2 regions of the Comamonas sp. Tr-654 genome follow, and region 2 is predicted to be linked to the other one. Evidence: predicted binding sites of a transcription regulator. Region 2 holds the regulator's gene; the other holds the start of a gene.
What was found. The regulator NrdR, encoded in region 2, represses ribonucleotide reductase genes. The targets are predictions, from matches to a motif close to CACNANATNTNGTG.
Positions count from the first base shown of each region.

Region 1: the regulator NrdR is predicted to act here: its motif matches at 4,910-4,923, upstream of F3J24_RS08020 (ribonucleoside-diphosphate reductase subunit alpha).

Region 1 covers NZ_VWWQ01000002.1:512,397-521,752, reverse strand. The annotation lists gene F3J24_RS08045 (inner membrane protein YpjD) at 1-353, shown strand, start outside; gene F3J24_RS08040 (PP0621 family protein) at 350-595, shown strand; gene F3J24_RS08035 (PAS domain-containing sensor histidine kinase) at 600-2,405, shown strand; gene F3J24_RS08030 (sigma-54-dependent transcriptional regulator) at 2,453-3,919, shown strand; gene ampD (1,6-anhydro-N-acetylmuramyl-L-alanine amidase AmpD) at 3,912-4,529, shown strand; gene F3J24_RS08020 (ribonucleoside-diphosphate reductase subunit alpha) at 5,047-7,956, shown strand; gene F3J24_RS08015 (ribonucleotide-diphosphate reductase subunit beta) at 8,178-9,269, shown strand.
Region 2 covers NZ_VWWQ01000005.1:9,352-18,707, forward strand. The annotation lists ZMP/ZTP riboswitch at 63-217, shown strand; gene glyA (serine hydroxymethyltransferase) at 253-1,500, shown strand; gene nrdR (transcriptional regulator NrdR) at 1,522-2,004, shown strand; gene F3J24_RS15750 (bifunctional UDP-sugar hydrolase/5'-nucleotidase) at 2,136-3,971, opposite strand; gene aroC (chorismate synthase) at 4,022-5,119, opposite strand; gene F3J24_RS15760 (CoA transferase) at 5,149-6,603, opposite strand; gene F3J24_RS15765 (citrate synthase family protein) at 6,765-8,030, shown strand; gene F3J24_RS15770 (CBS domain-containing protein) at 8,100-8,552, opposite strand; gene F3J24_RS15775 (O-acetylhomoserine aminocarboxypropyltransferase) at 8,807-9,356, shown strand, end outside.

The DNA of each region.
Region 1 (9,356 bases), on a different contig from region 2:
CCGAGCGGCAGATGCGCCAGGGCGGCGACCATGACAGCGGACTGCCTCTGCTGACCCTGGAGCGGCTGACCTTCCGCTTTGTCGGTGCCGGCTTTGTGCTGCTGACCGCCACGCTGGCCGCAGGCTGGCTGTTTGGCGAGCAGCTCTACGGCAAGGCCTGGGTGTGGAATCACAAATCCGTTTTCTCGCTGCTGTCCTGGCTGGCTTTTGCCGTACTGCTGTTCGGGCGCAAGCGATTTGGCTGGCGCGGCCAGAGCGCCGTGCGCGTTCTCTATATCGGCGCCATCTTTCTGCTGCTGGCCTATGTCGGCTCGCGCTTTGTGATTGAAGTCCTGCTGGAGCGCGCGGCATGAAGTATTTGCTGGTCCTTCTGGTCGTGGTGGTGGCTGTCGGCATCTGGCGCAGCAAGCGCCGCGCCGAAGCGGCAGAGCCCACCCGGACGGCCGCCAATCTCCCGAAATCTCAGACCATGGTGGCCTGCGCACACTGCGGCCTGCACCTGCCGCAGGCAGATGCCGTAAGCGATGCCTCGGGTCAGAGCTTCTGCAGCGCGGAACATCGCCGCCTGGCCCAGCAAGACACTGAGCGCCACTGACCGCATGGTGAACTCCGCCTCACCCTGGCAGCACACCGCCATTCCGCTGGATGCGGCCATCAGCCGGCGCGCAGACGCCAGCCTAAACGCCCCATTTGTGCGTCTGTGGCAGGCCTTCCTCAGCGGCCGCGTGCTGCTGGCGCTGGCCCTCATCCTGCTTCAGACGCTGAATCTGCAGCTGCAGAACATCAGCTCGCCCCTGGCCTGGCTGATCTGCTTCACCTATCTGGCGCTCACCGTGGTGCTGCGTCTGGCTGCAGCACGGCATTTGCCAGCACCTCGCGCCGCCCTGCAATGGCTGCCCGTGATCGGTGTCGACATCGCGGTGATCTTTCTGCTGCAGATCTTTCAGGTCGGCTCGCTCAACTACACGGCGCTGCTGGCCATTCCCGTCCTGATCTCCTCGGCGCTGGGCGGGCTGATGCTGGCCTTTGGCGCCACGGCCGGCATCACGCTGCTGACGCTGGCCCATACCTTCTGGCAATACCATGGCGGCCTCAACGACGGTGCCCAATCCTATTACCAGGCGGCTTTTTCCTGTGCGGGCTATTTCTGCGTGGCCTATCTCACGCACGAACTGGCCAAGCGTGTCCGGCGCGAGCGCTCCCAGGCCTTGTTCGACCGCCTGCGCACCCAGACCCAGGAGCAGGTCAACAGCCTGGTGATCAACCACTTCTCCGACGGGGTGCTGGTGGTCGACTCCAGCCTGCAGGTGCTGCAGGCCAATCCTGCCGCGCTGCAGCTGCTGGGCCTGGCCATGGATCACCCCCAGCCTTTTTCCCTGCAGGCCCACAGCTGGTGGGAGCCGCTGGCGCATGCGACACAGGCCAGCTTCGCCCATGCCCGTCCGCTGTCCGCCACCATCCATCTGCAGGCCCATGAGCGCCATGGCGCCACGGGCATCCATGTGCGCACCCGCATCACCGAGGTTTCGGCCCCCTACCTGGACGAGGGCCCCCAGGCGCAGGCCAGCCACTCGCTTTGCGTCATGTTTCTTCACGACCTGCGCGAGATGGAGGCGCAGCTGCGCACCGAAAAGCTGGCCTCCATGGGCCGCATGTCGGCGGCCGTGGCGCATGAGATACGCAACCCACTGGCCGCCATCACCCAGGCCAACGCGCTGCTGGCCGAAGACCTGAGCAGCCAGCCCGGCCCCCAGCAGCTATGCCGCATCGTGGGCCAGAATGCCGACCGGCTGGCCCGCATTGCCGAAGAGATCCTCAATCTGGCGCGCGTACAACAGGACTCGGAAACCCACCAGGGTCAGTCGCTGCCGCTGGACAATCTGCTGGCCCAGATCAGCCATGAATGGCGCATGCAGGCCACGCCATCCCGCCAGCTCTTGCTGCGGCTCAATGCCACGGCCCGCCATATCCTGTTTGATGAAGAGCATCTGCGCCGCGTACTGATCAACCTGCTGGACAATGCCCAGCGCCACCGCAGCAACGCCGGCCATGAGACGGGCCTGCAGCTGATCAGCGGCCATGGGCCTTTGAACGGCCAGCCCCCGGGTCTCGCGCCGCAGGACGACATCTGCTGGTTCATGGTCTGGAGTGACGGGGAGCCGCTGGATTCCAGCGTCGAGCGCCATCTGTTCGAGCCCTTCTTCTCCTCCCAGAGCCGCTCCAGCGGCCTTGGACTCTATATCTGCCGCGAGCTCTGCCAGCGCTACGATGCCTCCATCAGCTATCAGCGCCTGAGCCTGCGCACGCCGCAAGGCGATGTGGACGGCAATGCCTTTATCGTGACTCTGCGCGGCGGCCCTGCCTCGCTCGCAAGCCACGGCCTGTTTGACTCGATCATGGTGTAAGCCCAGTGACATCCTCGCCTCACTCCTCCGCAGCAGCCAGCATTCTCGTGGTCGACGATGAACCCGATCTGCGCACGCTCTACGAGCTGACGCTGCTGCGCGAAGGCTACCGCGTGGAAACCGCAGGCTCGATCCAGGAAGGCAGGGCTCAGCTGCAGGAGCGCCATTTCGATGTCGTGATCACCGATATGCGCCTGCCCGACGGGATCGGCATGGAGCTCTTGCTGCAGCTGCGCGATCCCTCGCGCAGCGAGCGCTGCATCGTCATGACGGCCTACGGCTCGGCCGAGAACGCCGTGGAAGCCTTGCGCGCCGGTGCCTTCGACTATCTGACCAAGCCCGTGGACCTGCGCCAGTTCCGCCAGGTCGTGGCCTCGGCCGTACAAGGCATGGGCGCGGTGCCCAAGCCCGGCAATCCGCAGGCCGGCGGCAGCGCACCGGCCCATGACGCGGGGCCGGCAGACCAGCCGGACGCCCTGGAAGCGCTGGTGGGCAACTCTCAGGCCATGCAACGCGTCAAGCAGCGCATCGCCAAGGTTGCCAAGGGCATGGCTCCCGTGCTGATCCACGGTGAATCCGGCACGGGCAAGGAGCTGGTGGCGCGCGCCCTGCATGCCTGCAGCCAGCGGGCCGACGGCCCCATGGTCGCCGTCAACTGCGGTGCCATCCCGGAAAACCTGCTCGAAGCCGAATTCTTCGGCGCCCGCAAGGGCTCCTATACCGGAGCCACGCAGGACAGGCCCGGCTACTTTCAGGCCGCTCAGGGCGGCACCCTGTTTCTCGACGAGATCGGCGATCTGCCCCTGGCCATGCAGGCCAAGCTGCTGCGCGCCATCCAGGAGCGCAAGATCCGCCCGCTGGGCAGCACCCAGGAAGAAGCCGTCGATGTGCGCATCCTCAGCGCCACCCACCGCGACCTGGGCGCGCAAGTGCAGTCCGGCAATTTCCGCCAGGACCTGTTCTACCGGCTCAACGTCATCGAAATCGAGCTGCCCGCGCTGCGCGAGCGCCGCGAAGACCTGGGCCAGCTCTGCCAGGCTTTGCTGCAAAAGCTGGCCCGCGAGTCCGGCCTGCCCACGCCGGAGCTGGACGAAATCAGCCTCGGCCAGATCGCCGGACTGCCGCTGCCAGGCAATGTGCGCGAGCTGGAGAACGTGCTGCACCGCGCCATTGCACTGGGCGATGAAGGCCCGCTGCGCCTGCCCGAATCCGGCCCCGGTGCCGGTGCTTCGGCAGCGACGCCAGCCCCGCACTCAGGCACTCAGGCATCGGAGACCGGCGCACCGGCGCCTCAGCACGCCGGCAGTCCGGCCACGCTGCCCGAGGATCTGCAAGGCTGGCTCGACGAACAGGAGCGCAGCATCCTGGTCCGCGCCCTGCAGGACAACGGCTTCAACCGCACGGCCACGGCGGCCAGGCTGGGCATCAGCCTGCGCCAGATCCGCTATCGCATCGACCGACTGGGCATAGACCTTCCGGCCGAGGGCTGCAAACACCAGAGCGACAATGTCTGATCCCGCCCCCCTCGCTCAGGACCTGCCGCAGCAGCCGCTGTGGCAGGCAGGCTGGTATGGCGCGGCGCGCCACCTGGCCTCGCCCAATTTCGGCCCGCGCCCCGAGGGGGCGCAGATCGACCTTGTCGTCATCCACTCCATCAGCCTGCCGCCGGGCCAGTACGGCACGGGCGCGGTGCAGCAACTGTTCACCAATCAGCTCGACTGGGACGCCCATCCTTATTACCAGGGCATTCGCGGCCTCGAAGTCTCGTCCCATTTCTTTGTCACGCGCCAGGGCGAGATCTGGCAGTTCGTCAGCTGCGACGACCGCGCCTGGCATGCCGGCGTGAGCCAGTGGCGCGGGCGCGATCGCTGCAACGACGACTCCATAGGCATCGAGCTGGAAGGCCTGGAAGGCCTGAGCTTCGAAGCCCCCCAGTACCAGGCCCTGCAACAGCTTTGCAGCGCCATCGCCGCGCAATACCCGGTGCACTACATCGCCGGCCACGAGCACATCGCGCCCGGACGCAAGCAGGACCCCGGGCCTGGCTTTGACTGGCAGCGCCTGCAGCAGCAGCTGGGCAGCGCGGGCGGCACCCGGTCATGGGAATTTCCGCCGCGCGCTTAATCGCCGGCCTGATCTTTTCATAGCGCCTTCCGCTTGCTGTCTCTTGAATTCCTGGTGATTCAGCACTGGAATTACCTGTTGACAGGCATCAGGCGCTCCTCTTTTTGTAGGCCCGCATCATCTATCGCTTCTGCGCCTGGAAGCGGCATGTCAATGGCGCGCGCGCAACAACTGTCGCCTGCATCAAACACGCAAATTTTTTACATATTTCCGGCCCGATCTGCCGCCGCGCGCAACCGCGCCACAGGCCTTTATTCATGCGGGATGAAGTCATTTTTGCGGCTGTCAAGCGGTGCTCGAAATGCCAGATTCAGTAGTTTCATCAGGTCGCTCGGATTTAAGCGCGATACACTACCGGTAGTGTTTTGAAGCGCCTTAGACCCCATATCTAGTGTTTACAAGTTGTGCACACCCTGTGCAAACCATGTGCAAACCGAGGCGCCGAATCGTGTTTTTGATGGCCTGCCAGCAGTGCAGGCCTTTGTCTGCCTATCCACATACTGACTCAGAGGAACTTATGCAAGAAGCGTTGAACTCACTGCCTTCTGCCGCACCTACCGGTGCAGCCAATTCTTCCTCCCCCAATGACAGCTACCAGATCATCCGCCGCAGCGGCGATGTGGTGGCTTTCGCACCCCAGAAGATTGCCGTGGCCCTGACCAAGGCTTTCCTGGCCGTGCGCGGCGCGCAGGGCGCGGCTTCCGCCAGCGTGCGTGACACCGTCAACGAACTCACCGACGGCGTGGTGCGCGCCCTGGTGCGCTCGCGCCCCGATGGCGGCACCTTCCATATCGAAGATGTGCAGGACCAGGTCGAGCTGGGCCTGATGCGCGCCGGTCACCAGGACGTGGCCCGCGCCTATGTGCTGTACCGCGAGCGCCGCAACCAGGAACGTGCCGAGCAGAAGAAGGTCGCCGAAGTGGCTGCCGCTGCCGCCACCAAGCCCGTGCTGCATGTGACCGACAACGGCCAGCGCGTGCCGCTGAACCAGGAGCGCCTGGAAGCCCTGATCGTCGCTTCCTGCGGCAATCTGAATGCCGACATCCAGTCCGCCCCCATCGTGGCCGAAACCCTGCGCAATCTGTATGACGGCGTGCCTCTGGCCGAGGTCTACAAGGCGTCCATCCTGGCCGCCCGTACGCTGATCGAAAAAGACCCCGACTACACCTATGTCACCGCCCGCCTGCTGCTGCACACCATCGTGCGCGAAGTCATGGGCCGCGACGTGCAGCCAGCAGAAATGCAGGCCGCCTATGCCGACTACTTCCCCGGCTTTGTACAAAAGGGCGTGGACAACGAGCTGCTCAACCCCGAGCTGCTGAACTACGACCTGCCCCGTCTGGCCAAGGCCCTGAAGGCCGAGCGCGACGAGCAGTTCGACTACCTGGGTCTGCAGACCCTGTACGACCGCTACTTCCTGCACGTGCGCAAGACCCGCATCGAGCTGCCCCAGTCCTTCTTCATGCGCGTGGCCATGGGCCTGGCACTGAACGAGCCCGACCGCAACGCCCGTGCCATCGAGTTCTACGAACTGCTGTCGTCCTTCGACTTCATGTCGTCCACCCCCACGCTGTTCAACAGCGGCACGCTGCGTTCGCAGCTGTCGTCCTGCTACCTGACCACCGTGCCCGACGACCTGGACGGCATCTACGAATCCATCAAGGAAAACGCTCTGCTGTCCAAGTTTGCTGGCGGCCTGGGCAATGACTGGACCCGTGTGCGTGCCCTGGGCTCGCGCATCAAGGGCACCAACGGCGAATCGCAAGGCGTGGTTCCCTTCCTCAAGGTAGTCAACGACACGGCCGTTGCAGTGAACCAGGGCGGCAAGCGCAAGGGCGCAGTCTGTACCTATCTGGAATCCTGGCACCTGGACATCGAAGAATTCCTGGAGCTGCGCAAGAACACCGGCGACGACCGCCGCCGCACCCACGACATGAACACGGCGAACTGGATTCCCGACCTGTTCATGAAGCGCGTGATGGAAGCAGGCCAGTGGACCCTGTTCTCGCCTGCCGACGCTCCCGATCTGCACGATCTGTACGGCGAAGCCTTCGAGAAGGCCTACACCGCCTATGAAGCCAAGGTCGACAGCGGCGAGCTCAAGCTGTTCAAGCGCGTGCCTGCCGTGGATCTGTGGCGCAAGATGCTCTCGATGCTGTTCGAGACCGGCCATCCCTGGATCACCTTCAAGGACCCTTGCAACATCCGCTCGCCCCAGCAGCACGTGGGTGTGGTGCACTCGTCCAACCTCTGTACCGAGATCACGCTCAACACCAGCGACACCGAAACCGCAGTCTGCAACCTGGGCTCGGTGAACCTGGTCCAGCACATCAAGGACGGCAAGATCGACCACGACAAGCTGCGCAAGACCGTGAACACGGCCATGCGCATGCTGGACAACGTGATCGACATCAACTACTACGCCGTGCAAAAGGCCAAGGACTCCAATCTGCGCCACCGCCCCGTGGGCATGGGCCTGATGGGTTTCCAGGATGCGCTGTATGAAATGCGCACCGCCTACGCCAGCCAGGGCGCCGTCGAGTTCGCCGACGAAGCCATGGAAGCGATCTGCTACTACGCTTACTGGGCATCGACCGAGCTGTCCAAGGAACGCGGCACTTACTCCACCTTCAAGGGCTCGCTGTGGGATCAGGGCATCCTGCCTCCCGACACCCTGAAGCTGCTGGAAAAGGCCCGCGGCGGCTATGTGGAAGTGGACCGCTCCGCCAAGCTGGACTGGGATGCCCTGCGCGCCAAGATCGCCCAGGACGGCATGCGCAACTCCAACTGCGTGGCCATCGCCCCCACCGCCACCATCTCCAACATCGTGGGTGTGGATGCCTCGATCGAGCCTTCGTTCGGCAACCTGTCCGTGAAGTCCAATCTGTCGGGCGAATTCACAGTCATCAACCAGTACCTGGTGCGTGACCTCAAGCGCCTGGGCCTGTGGGACGACGTGATGGTCATGGATCTCAAGCATTTCGACGGCTCGCTGCGCGCCATCGACCGCGTGCCGCAAGAGATCAAGAACCTCTACGCCACCGCGTTCGAAGTCTCGCCCGAATGGCTGGTGGAAGCCGCCTCGCGCCGCCAGAAGTGGATCGACCAGGCCCAGAGCCTGAACATCTACATGGCCGGTGCATCGGGCAAGAAGCTGCACGACACCTACATGCTGGCTTGGCTGCGCGGTCTGAAGACCACCTACTACCTGCGCACCACCAGCGCGACCAATATCGAGAAGTCCACCGTGCAAAGCCGTGTGCTGAACGCCGTGTCCTCCGGCGCTCCTGCAGCCTCGGCAGCCCCTGCGGCCAAGCCTGCGGTCAGCGCACTGGAAGCGGCTGCCGCCGCTGCCCGTGCACAGGCACCCGCCACGGACATCAAGTTCTGCGCGATTGACGATCCTGGTTGCGAGGCTTGCCAATAAGCTCTCCCTGAGGCGCTGCGCCGAAGCGGCCCCGCGCCTTCCCCCTTTCTCGATGCATTGCATCGGGAGGGGGACGACACCTTCGCTGCGAGACGGCTCTTGCCCGGTGTCTTTGGTTTGGAGTGCGCCAGTATTTGAGTGGCGCAACTCCATCAATAAATGTTTGAAAAGCTGGATGTCGATTGCACTGCGCCCAGCTTTTTCCCTTGAAGGAATAACTCATGCTGAGCTTTGACGACGACACCTTTGCCTCTTCCGCCACCAACGCAGAAGCCGGCGCGTCCACCAGCACCCACAAGCGCGTGAATGCCGCAGACAAGCGCATCATCAATGCCAAGACCGACGTGAACCAGCTGGTTCCCTTCAAGTACAAGTGGGCCTGGGAAAAGTATCTGGCCACCTGCGCCAACCACTGGATGCCGCAGGAAGTGAACATGACGCGCGACATCGCGCTGTGGAAGGACCCCAACGGCCTGACCGAAGACGAGCGCCGCATCGTCAAGCGCAACCTGGGCTTCTTTGTGACGGCCGACTCGCTGGCCGCCAACAACATCGTGCTGGGTACCTACCGCCACATCACGGCGCCCGAATGCCGCCAGTTCCTGCTGCGCCAGGCTTTCGAGGAAGCCATCCACACCCATGCCTACCAGTACATCGTGGAATCGCTGGGTCTGGATGAATCGGAAATCTTCAACGCCTACAACGAAGTCCAATCCATCCGCGACAAGGACGAGTTCCTGATCCCCTTCATCGAAGCGATCATGGACCCCAACTTCCACACCGGCACGCCCGAAACCGACCAGACTTTGCTGAAGTCGCTGATCGTTTTTGCCTGCCTGATGGAAGGCTTGTTCTTCTACGTGGGCTTCACGCAGATCCTGGCTCTGGGCCGCCAGAACAAGATGACGGGCGCTGCCGAGCAGTACCAGTACATCCTGCGCGACGAGTCCATGCACTGCAACTTCGGCATCGATCTGATTAACCAGCTCAAGCTCGAGAACCCCCATCTGTGGACGGCCGAGTTCAAGCAGGAAATCACGGAGCTGTTCCAGAAGGCCGTGGAGCTCGAATATCGCTACGCCGAAGACACCATGCCGCGCGGCGTGCTCGGCATGAATGCATCCATGTTCAAGGGCTATCTGCGCTACATCGCCAACCGTCGTGCCACGCAGATCGGTCTTGAAGAGCTGTTCCCCGGTGAAGAAAATCCCTTCCCCTGGATGAGCGAAATGATCGATTTGAAGAAAGAACGTAACTTCTTTGAGACACGAGTGATCGAGTATCAGACCGGAGGCGCACTTTCTTGGGATTAATTGCTTCTAAGCAGGCACAATGCGAGTCATGACTTGCTTCACTTCATTGCTACAAAAAACTGAGATTTTTGGCGTGAAGCAAATTTG
Region 2 (9,356 bases):
TGGCAAGGCTCTGAGGGAAAAACGGGCATAGGCCTTGGAGCCATGCCGGCTCAGCTACACTAGCGGGTGTACGCAACTGGCGATAGGCGCAGAGTTTTCTGCCGCTGACGTGGAAACCGGCAGACTGCAAGGTCTGTGAACCACCGGGGAGCGTACCGCCCAGAGCCGCAGCGACTGCAGCCTGCAAGCGTTTCAGCCGTTCGCCTGGGCAGCCCTTGGCCTCAAGGGAATATCTAAGTTCATAGGACTGCCATGTTTCAACGCACCGATACCGTCGCGAAAGTCGACCCCGAACTGTTTGCAGCTATTGAAGCTGAAAACCATCGCCAGCAAGAGCACATCGAGCTGATCGCCAGCGAGAACTACTGCTCGCCCGCCGTGATGGAAGCCCAGGGCTCCCAGCTGACCAACAAGTACGCCGAAGGCTATCCCGGCAAGCGCTACTACGGTGGCTGCGAGCATGTGGACGTGGTCGAGCAGCTGGCCATCGACCGCATCAAGCAGATCTTTGGTGCCGAAGCCGCCAACGTGCAACCCAATTCTGGCTCTCAGGCCAACCAGGCTGTGCTGATGGCTTTCGCCAAGCCCGGCGACACCATTCTGGGCATGAGCCTGGCCGAAGGTGGTCACCTGACCCACGGCATGGCGCTTAACATGTCCGGCAAATGGTTCAAGGCCGTCTCCTACGGTCTGAATGCCGACGAAGCCATCGACTACGACAAGCTCGAAGAACTGGCCCGTGAACACAAGCCCCGCATCATCGTGGCCGGCGCTTCCGCCTATGCCCTGCGCATCGATTTCGAGCGCTTCGCAAGAATAGCCAAGGAAGTCGGCGCCATCTTCTGGGTGGACATGGCCCACTATGCCGGTCTGATCGCCGCAGGCGTGTACCCCAACCCCGTGCCCAACGCCGACGTGGTCACCACCACCACCCACAAGAGCCTGCGCGGTCCTCGTGGCGGCGTGATCCTGATGAAGGCCGAGCACGAGAAGGCCATCAACAGCGCCATCTTCCCCGGCCTGCAAGGCGGCCCCCTGATGCACGTCATCGCCGGCAAGGCCGTGGCCTTCAAGGAAGCCCTGACTCCCGAGTTCAAGGCCTACCAGGAACAGGTCGTGAAGAATGCCAAGGTGTTTGCCGAAACGCTGACCGAGCGCGGTCTGCGCATCGTCTCCGGCCGCACCGAAAGTCACGTGATGCTGGTGGACCTGCGCGCCAAGGGCATTACCGGCAAGGCTGCCGAAGCGGCTCTGGGTCTGGCTCACATCACCGTGAACAAGAACGCCATCCCCAACGATCCCGAGAAGCCTTTCGTGACCAGCGGCATCCGTATCGGCACGCCCGCCATGACCACTCGTGGTTTCGGCGAGGAAGAAGCCCGCATCACTGCCAATCTGGTGGCCGATGTGCTGGACAAGCCCGAAGACGAAGCCAATCTGGCCGCAGTGCGTGCCAAGGTGGCCGCGCTGACCGCCAAGTTCCCTGTCTACAGCAAGTAATTCCTGCTGCGCTGAGCTGTCATGAAGTGCCCCTTCTGCAACCATCCGGACACGCAAGTGGTTGAGACCCGCGAGTCCGAGGACGGGGGCTTCATCCGCCGCCGCCGCCGCTGCGGCGGCTGCGACAAGCGCTTCACGACCTACGAGCGCCCCGAGGTCAGCTTTCCGACCGTGGTCAAGAGAGACGGCCGCCGTATCGAATACGAGCGTGCCAAGCTGCAAGGCTCTTTTCAGATCGCGCTGCGCAAGCGCCCCGTGAGCACCGAACTCATCGATGCAGCCATAGAGCGCATCGAGGACAGGCTGCTCAATCTGGGCCAGCGTGAAATCGATTCCAGCCGCCTTGGCGAGTTGGTGATGGATGAACTCAAGGGCCTGGACAAGGTCGGCTATATCCGCTTTGCCAGCGTCTACCGCAGCTTCGAGGATGTGGACGACTTCAAGAACATCATGGATGAGGTTCGCAGTCCCAAGGCCAAGGCCGCCAGAAAGCCCCAGGGCTGACCGCCGCCATGACAAAAGCCACCCTAGGGTGGCTTTTGTTTTGTGCACTTGACGGCAGACATTCGCTATGAACTAATGAGCATCTGGCGCATTATTTCAAAGGATATCAGATAGGTTTTTATCTAATTTCCTTAGTGAACGCGCGTAATGCGCTCCTTTAAAGGTAGCGCCATCGGACCGCTGCGGCTTCGCTCGCGCACATGCTCGGCCAGGGCATCCAGATCCAGCATGCCGCCCACCACATCGATGCCTTGCGCGAAGATGCTGAAGTTGTCGCCGCCGCTGCCCAGATAGCTCTGCAGCCCCACGCGGTAGCGCTGCGACATCTCGAGCCGCCGGCCGTTCAAGCGCAGCTCGCTCACGCGCCGGCCCGCGGGCTGGCGACGGTCGAAGCGGTAGCTGAAGCCCCCGGACACCTGCAGGATGCGCGGTGCATTCACGCTATTGCTGCCGCTGTCGAATTGCTGCTCCAGCGCCAGCCGTATCTGCTCGCCCGTCAGACTCATCACCATCAGCGTGTTGCCGAATGGCTGAACGCTGAACAGCTGGCCATAGTTCACGCTGCCGTCGGCCGCGGGCAGCAGGTCGGCGCGCACACCGCCGGGGTTCACAAACGCCAGTTGCGCTCCGCCCGCGGCAGCATCGCGCGTGGCCGCAAGTATGGCGTCGGCCACGATGCGCCCCATTACGCTTTCGCCATTGGCTTGCGGCTTGCGGCTGACAGGTCCGGCCAGTCGCCCTGCAACGGCCTCGGCCAGCGGCTGCGCCGCAGCCTTGTAGCGCGCCACCAGCGCCGCCACCTCGGCATCGGCATCGAAGACTGGAAACTCGGGCTGCAAGCCCACCTGGCCACCAGCGCTGCGATAGGCCTCGCCCTGCACGATGGTCTGGTGCGCCGACTTGCGGCTGACGCGGCGTGTGCGCGCATCCACCGTCAGTCTGACTTCGGTCAGCAGCGTGCCGTACTGACCAGCGCTGGTCAGCAAGAACGGCTTGCGGGCATTCACCCTGGCGTAATCGCACACATAGGAACGATGGGTATGACCGGAGATCACCACATCGACCTCGCCGGAGAGCTGCTCCAGAATCGGCACGATAGCGCCGGACAGACCCTGGCAGCTATCATCCTGCAGGCCCGACGTGGTGGCTCCGCCCTCATGGATCAGCACCACGATCACATCGGCCCCCTGCGCACGCAGCTGGGGGATCAGCGCATTGGCCGTCTGTGCCTCGTCGGCGAATGTCAGCCCTCTGACCCCGCTGGGCCGCACCATATGCGGCGTGTTCCTGAGCGTCATGCCGATAAAGCCCACGCCTATGCGCAGACCGTCCTGCTCGAAGAACTTCAGCCCCGTCGCTGGAAACAGCGGCCGGCCGTCGCCGCGCAGCGTATTGGCCGCGAGAAACGGGAACTCTGCCCCCTTGAAGGGCTGGCTGATCTGGCATGGCTGCTTGCTGGTGAACTTCTCGCAGCCACCGTTCTGCATGCGCTGCAACTCCGCTACGCCCTGGTCGTATTCGTGATTGCCAGTGGCCGCAAAGTCCACCCGCATGAGGTTGAGCACCTCTATCGTTGGCTCATCGAGAAACAGCGCCGAGACCATGGGTGAAGCCCCGATCATGTCCCCTGCCGTGACCAGCGCCACATGGCGACTGGCCTGGCGGCGCTGGGCGATGGCCCGGGCCATGTAGGCCACGCCGCCAGCGGGCACGGCAACGTTCCGGCCCTGCGCGTTCTGCGCCGTCACCGCCAGTCCGGGCGGCTCCAGATGGCCGTGCAGGTCGTTGAAGCCCAGCACGGTGATCTCCATACTGGCAGGCCTGGGCACACCACCGCTGCATGCGCCCAAGCCCAGTGCGAGCAGCGCAGCGCAGAGAGGAGCGGAGACCTTGTGAAAAGCACAACGCCAGCCTGGCGACAGGGCGCGAGACTGGCGTTGATCCGGTTTTTTGTCAGTTGCAACCATCGGACTCTCCTGAGTCAGAGCTTGTAACGCACAAAAAGGTCTGGGTGATGTCAGCTGGCCGAAGCCGGAATCGGAGCCAGACCGGAATCCACGTCGGCATTCTGCGCGCGGTGGCGCAGCGCATGGTCCATCACCACCAGCGCCAGCAGCGCCTCGGCAATCGGCGCGGCACGAATGCCCACGCAAGGATCGTGGCGCCCCTTGGTGATGACTTCGGTGCTCTGGCCGTGCACGTCGATGGATTCACGCGGCGTGATGATGGAGCTCGTGGGCTTGATGCCGATGCGCACTTCCAGATCCTGGCCAGTGCTGATGCCGCCCACGATGCCACCCGCGTTATTGCTGCGGAAACCCTCGGGGCTCAGCGAATCGCCGTGCGTGGTGCCGCGCTGGACCACGCTGTCGAAGCCTGCGCCGATCTCCACGGCCTTGACCGCATTCAGGCCCATCATGGCGTAGGCAATGTCGGCGTCCAGGCGGTCATACAGAGGCTGGCCCAGGCCGACCGGCATATTGCTGGCGTTCACACGCAGCGCCGCGCCGCAGGAATCGCCGCTCTTGCGCAGTTGCTCCATGTACTCCTCGAAACGGCTCACATCGGCCACGGCCGCGAAGAAGGGGTTGTGAGGCACATGCTCCCAGCTCTCGAAGCCTATGGACAGCTCGCCGATCTGCGTCATGCAGGCGCGGAACTCGGTGCCGAACTTTTCCTTGAGCCATTTCTTGGCCACGGCACCCGCGGCCACGGTGGGCGCCGTCAGGCGTGCCGAGGAGCGACCGCCACCGCGCGGATCGCGGATACCGTACTTCTGGAAGTAGGCATAGTCGGCATGACCGGGGCGAAAGCTCTGCGCAATATTGGAGTAATCCTTGCTGCGCTGATCGGTGTTGCGGATCAGCAGGGCGATCGGCGTGCCCGTGGTCTTGCCCTCGTACACGCCGGAGAGAATCTCCACTGCATCGGGCTCGTTGCGCTGGGTGACGAACTTGCTGGTGCCTGGGCGGCGGCGATCCAGATCATGCTGAATATCCGCCTCGCTCAAGGCCATGCCCGGGGGGCAGCCGTCAATCACACAGCCAATGGCCGGACCGTGGGATTCACCGAAATTGGTGACCGTGAAAATTGTGCCGAAGGTATTGCCGCTCATAGACCGACAATTATGCCTGCAGCGCCTGCTCACCACCGCGGCTGACTGCTGCCGGGCGGCATGGATGCATGGTCCCAGGCCACCGGCGTGTGCGAGAACCGGGCGCTGTGACGCACAGCCTGCAACTTGCCAAAGCCGCTGTCCAATGTCTGCAAATAGGGCACGATATCAGGCTTGGCCTCTGTCCAGGCATGGTCCGCTACCTGCACCCGCCCCAATCTACGCAACCAGTGCGCCACACCGGCCAGGGTGACACGCACACGCCAGCTCCCCCCCTGCTGGGCCTGACGAAGCAAGGCGGTCTCTATGCCAAAGGCCAGCCAGAACCCTGCACCATAGTCCAGCACCTGCATGGGCAGCGCGCGGGGCTGAGCCGAGCCATGCGCAGCGGCCTCATCCTCGTTGATGCCGCTGGCGGTCTGCACCAGAGAATCGAAACCGCGCCGCCCGGCCCATGGCCCCTCCCATCCATAGGCGCAGAGTTCGGCCACCACCAAGCCAGGCCGCATCTGCAGCAGCTGCTCCGTGCCAAAGCCCTTGGCCTGCAAAGCTCCAGGGCGGTAGGCCTGCATGAAGACATGGGCGCCCCCTACCAGCATGCTCAGGGCATCGTGTCCTGCGACCTCATTCATATCCGCATGTGTGGACCGCTTGCCCCGGCTGGTATCGGCAATCGCATCGATATTGGGCAAATGCGGGCTGTTGACCAGCATCACATCCGCGCCATAGGCGGCCAAAGTACGCCCTGCAACCGGCCCGGCCAGAATGCGCGTGAGATCCAGCACCCGCAGCCCCGCCAGCGGCCGCTGCCCGTTCTGCAGTCCCGGCCAGGGCAAGGCTGGAGCATCGCCCACTCGCTCTATCTGCACCAGCGCAGCCCCGGCAACCCCATCCTCCTGGCCCGATGACTGCCACTGGGCATGGCTGCGCGATGCGGCCACCGGCAAGCCACGGACGGCTGCCTGTGTCTCGAAGTCCTGCGCACGCCAATAAGCCAGCGCCTGAGCCACGGCCTCGCGTGGAGTGGCTGCGCCCTCGGGCAGACCCAGCAAGGCCAGCGCCCCGTCGCGGTGATGATCGAAATTGGCATGAATACGAACCCAGCCTGGTTCGCCCACCGCCTGGCCGCAGGCATACAGACCAGAGACTGGCGCCCATTGGTCAGGCCTTCGTCCATCCAGGGTGAAATAGCCGCTGGACTCGAATGCCGCATGCTGGGCATCCACCGTCACCATTTGCACAGGGCGAAGGGGCTGACGCAGATGCTCTATCTGCGTGGCCGCCAGCGCTGCGGCTGCCACGCTGGCCTGCACTGCATCCACCACGGCAAAGCTGCTGACAAAGCCACGGGCCGTGCCCGTCAGCCGCAGCTGCGATAAGGCCGGTGCTGGCAGACCGGCCAATTCCCATTGCTGCTGCAGCGCGGCACGAGCCCCCTGCGCGGACGCTGCAGAAGAAGAAAAGCAAAGACTGGCTGTAGACATCGAAACTCCTGGCAAGTGCCGTAAACCCATGTCTTGCATTGCACGCGCCATGATCCATAGCCGTCAATCTTGATTGGGCCAATCGACTGCGGACAGCACACACTCGCCATCAACCAATCTGCAGGCGCTACGATGCAGTGCCATCACCCTTCATCCTGCCCATGTCCGCTGAAATGCCCTCCTCCTCCCCATGGCTGCAGGCGGCAGAAGCTGCTGCCATGCTGGGGGTGCAGCGCGCCAGCCTCTACAGCTATGTCAGCCGCGGCCTGTTGAAGGCTCAACGACTGGTCGGCAGGCGCGGCACCGTCTACCTGCTGTCTGATGTACAGCGCCTCGTGCGCCAGCGGCAGGCCGTGCGCAACCCCGCACAACTGGCGCAATCCACCCTGGACTGGGGTCAGGCCGTGCTGGACTCGGCCATCACCCTGGTGCGCGACGGACAGCTTTACTACCGCGGCCACAGTGCCGTGCAACTGGCACAGAGCGCCACTTTGGAAGAAACCGCAATGCTGCTGTGGCAGCAAAGCAGCGCAGACCCCGCCGGAGTCGATAAGGCACCGACAAGGCAGGGTGCTCGTCACATGCCCCTTAGCGCGGCACAGGCGCTGGCCACATGGTTTGGCATGGCAACGGTGCCGCCGAATCATCTGGCGCTGCTGCACTGCATGGGAGATGTGTTGCTGGGTCTGCCGCCACCAGCCAACGCATCCAGTTCAAAGCCCTCTGCGCAAGCTGTGACGCTTGTGCCACTGCATCAGCGCCTGGCCGCCAGCTGGCAGATCGATGCAGATGCTGACGCCAACGTGCTGCGTAGCGCCCTGGTACTGTGCGCCGACCATGAGCTCAACGCATCCAGTTTTGCGGCTCGCGTGGTTGCGTCCACCGGCGCCAGCCTGCATGCCTGCGTCGGAGCAGGGCTGGCCGCATTGTCCGGTCCACTGCATGGCGGCATGACCCAGCACATCAGTGCTCATTGGGATGAATGGCATGACAGACCGCCCAAGGCACCACTGGCAGCCTCCCTGCTGGCCTTGCTGGAAGCCACGCAGACCGGTCAGACACCGCACTACTTGGCAGGATTTGGCCACCCGCTCTACCCTTCAGGCGACCCGCGCAGCGCCTGCCTGCTGGCCCTGCTGCCATTTGACTCCCAGCGCGAAAACCTGATTGACCAGGTCCATGCGACCACTGGACTGCACCCAAGTCTGGACTACAGCCTGGTGGCCATTGAACGCGCCCTGCGCCTACCGCCAGGTGCGGCCTTTGTGCTGTTTGCCCTGGGCCGCACCGTGGGCTGGATTGCCCATGCGCTGGAGCAGCAGGCTACGGGCCAGTTGATACGCCCGCGCGCGCAATACACCGGCGCCCAACCCGCTACAGACATGGAGGCAGCGTCCACACAACTCGGCCGCATCATCCGCTTCTAGCCGGTATACCGGGCCGCAAAAAACGGCCCGAAGGCCGCCTGACTCAGATGCAGAACTGCTGCGCAGTCATTACTCCGCGCCCTGGCGCTCGCCTTCGGGCCAGTCGCGGATATAGGCCTTGAGCATGCGGTTCTCGAAGTTCTGGCTGTCCACCACGGCCTTGGCCACGTCGTACAGCGAGATCACGCCCATCAGCATGCGCTTGTCCATCACCGGCATGTAGCGCGCATGGCGATCCAGCATCATGCGGCGCACCTCGTCCATATCGGTTTCCATGGTGCAGGTCATGGGCGCATCGTCCATGGCGCCGCGCACGGAGATGTTCTCCACGCCGCCGGTCTTCACAAAGCCCTGGATCACTTCGCGGAAGGTGAGCATGCCCACCACATCGCCGTGATCCATCACGACCAGCGAGCCGATGTCCTTCTCCGACATCACCTGCACCGCCGCGGCCAGGCTTTCGTCGGGCGACACCGTGTACAGGGTATTGCCTTTGACGCGCAGGATGTCACTAACTTTCATTGCTGTTCTCCGAAGTCTGTTTGGCACGCTGTGGCAGCTTTTGTCCTGCATGTGTCAGCACATGCGGCATCGCTTTGCACAGAATGCAGGTGCGTGCACAAATATAGCCCACAATGGCTTGCATTGAGAAAAACTAAAACAATGACGAAACATATGAATTTCTACATATTTAATCGTCTATTCGACCAAATTGATATTTTATTGCGTGATCAATCACACATTGCGTCAATCAATACCAGCCATGGAGACACAACATGCCCGGTTACTCTGACCCCGGCTTCGACACCCTGAGCCTGCATGCAGGCGCCCAACCCGACCCCGCCACTGGCGCACGCGCCGTGCCCATCCATCTGACGACATCCTTCGTCTTCGAATCCAGCGACCACGCGGCCAGCCTGTTCAATCTTGAGCGCCCCGGCCATGTCTACAGCCGCATCTCCAACCCCACCAATGCGGTGCTTGAGCAACGCGTCTCGGCCCTGGAAGGCGGCGTGGGCGCGATTGCCGTGGCCAGCGGCCAGGCGGCGCTGCACCTGTCCATTGCCACGCTGATGGGCGCGGGCAGCCATATCGTGGCCAGCACGGCCCTGTATGGCGGCTCGCAAAACCTGCTGCACTACACGCTGGCGCGCTTCGGCATAGAGACCACCTTCGTCAAGCCAGGCGACATCGATGGCTGGAAGGCTGCGGTGCGCCCCAACACCAAGCTGTTCTTCGGCGAAACCGTGGGCAACCCCGGACTCGATGTACTGGACATTCCCGCGGTCAGCCAGATCGCCCACGAAGCCGGCGTGCCGCTGCTGG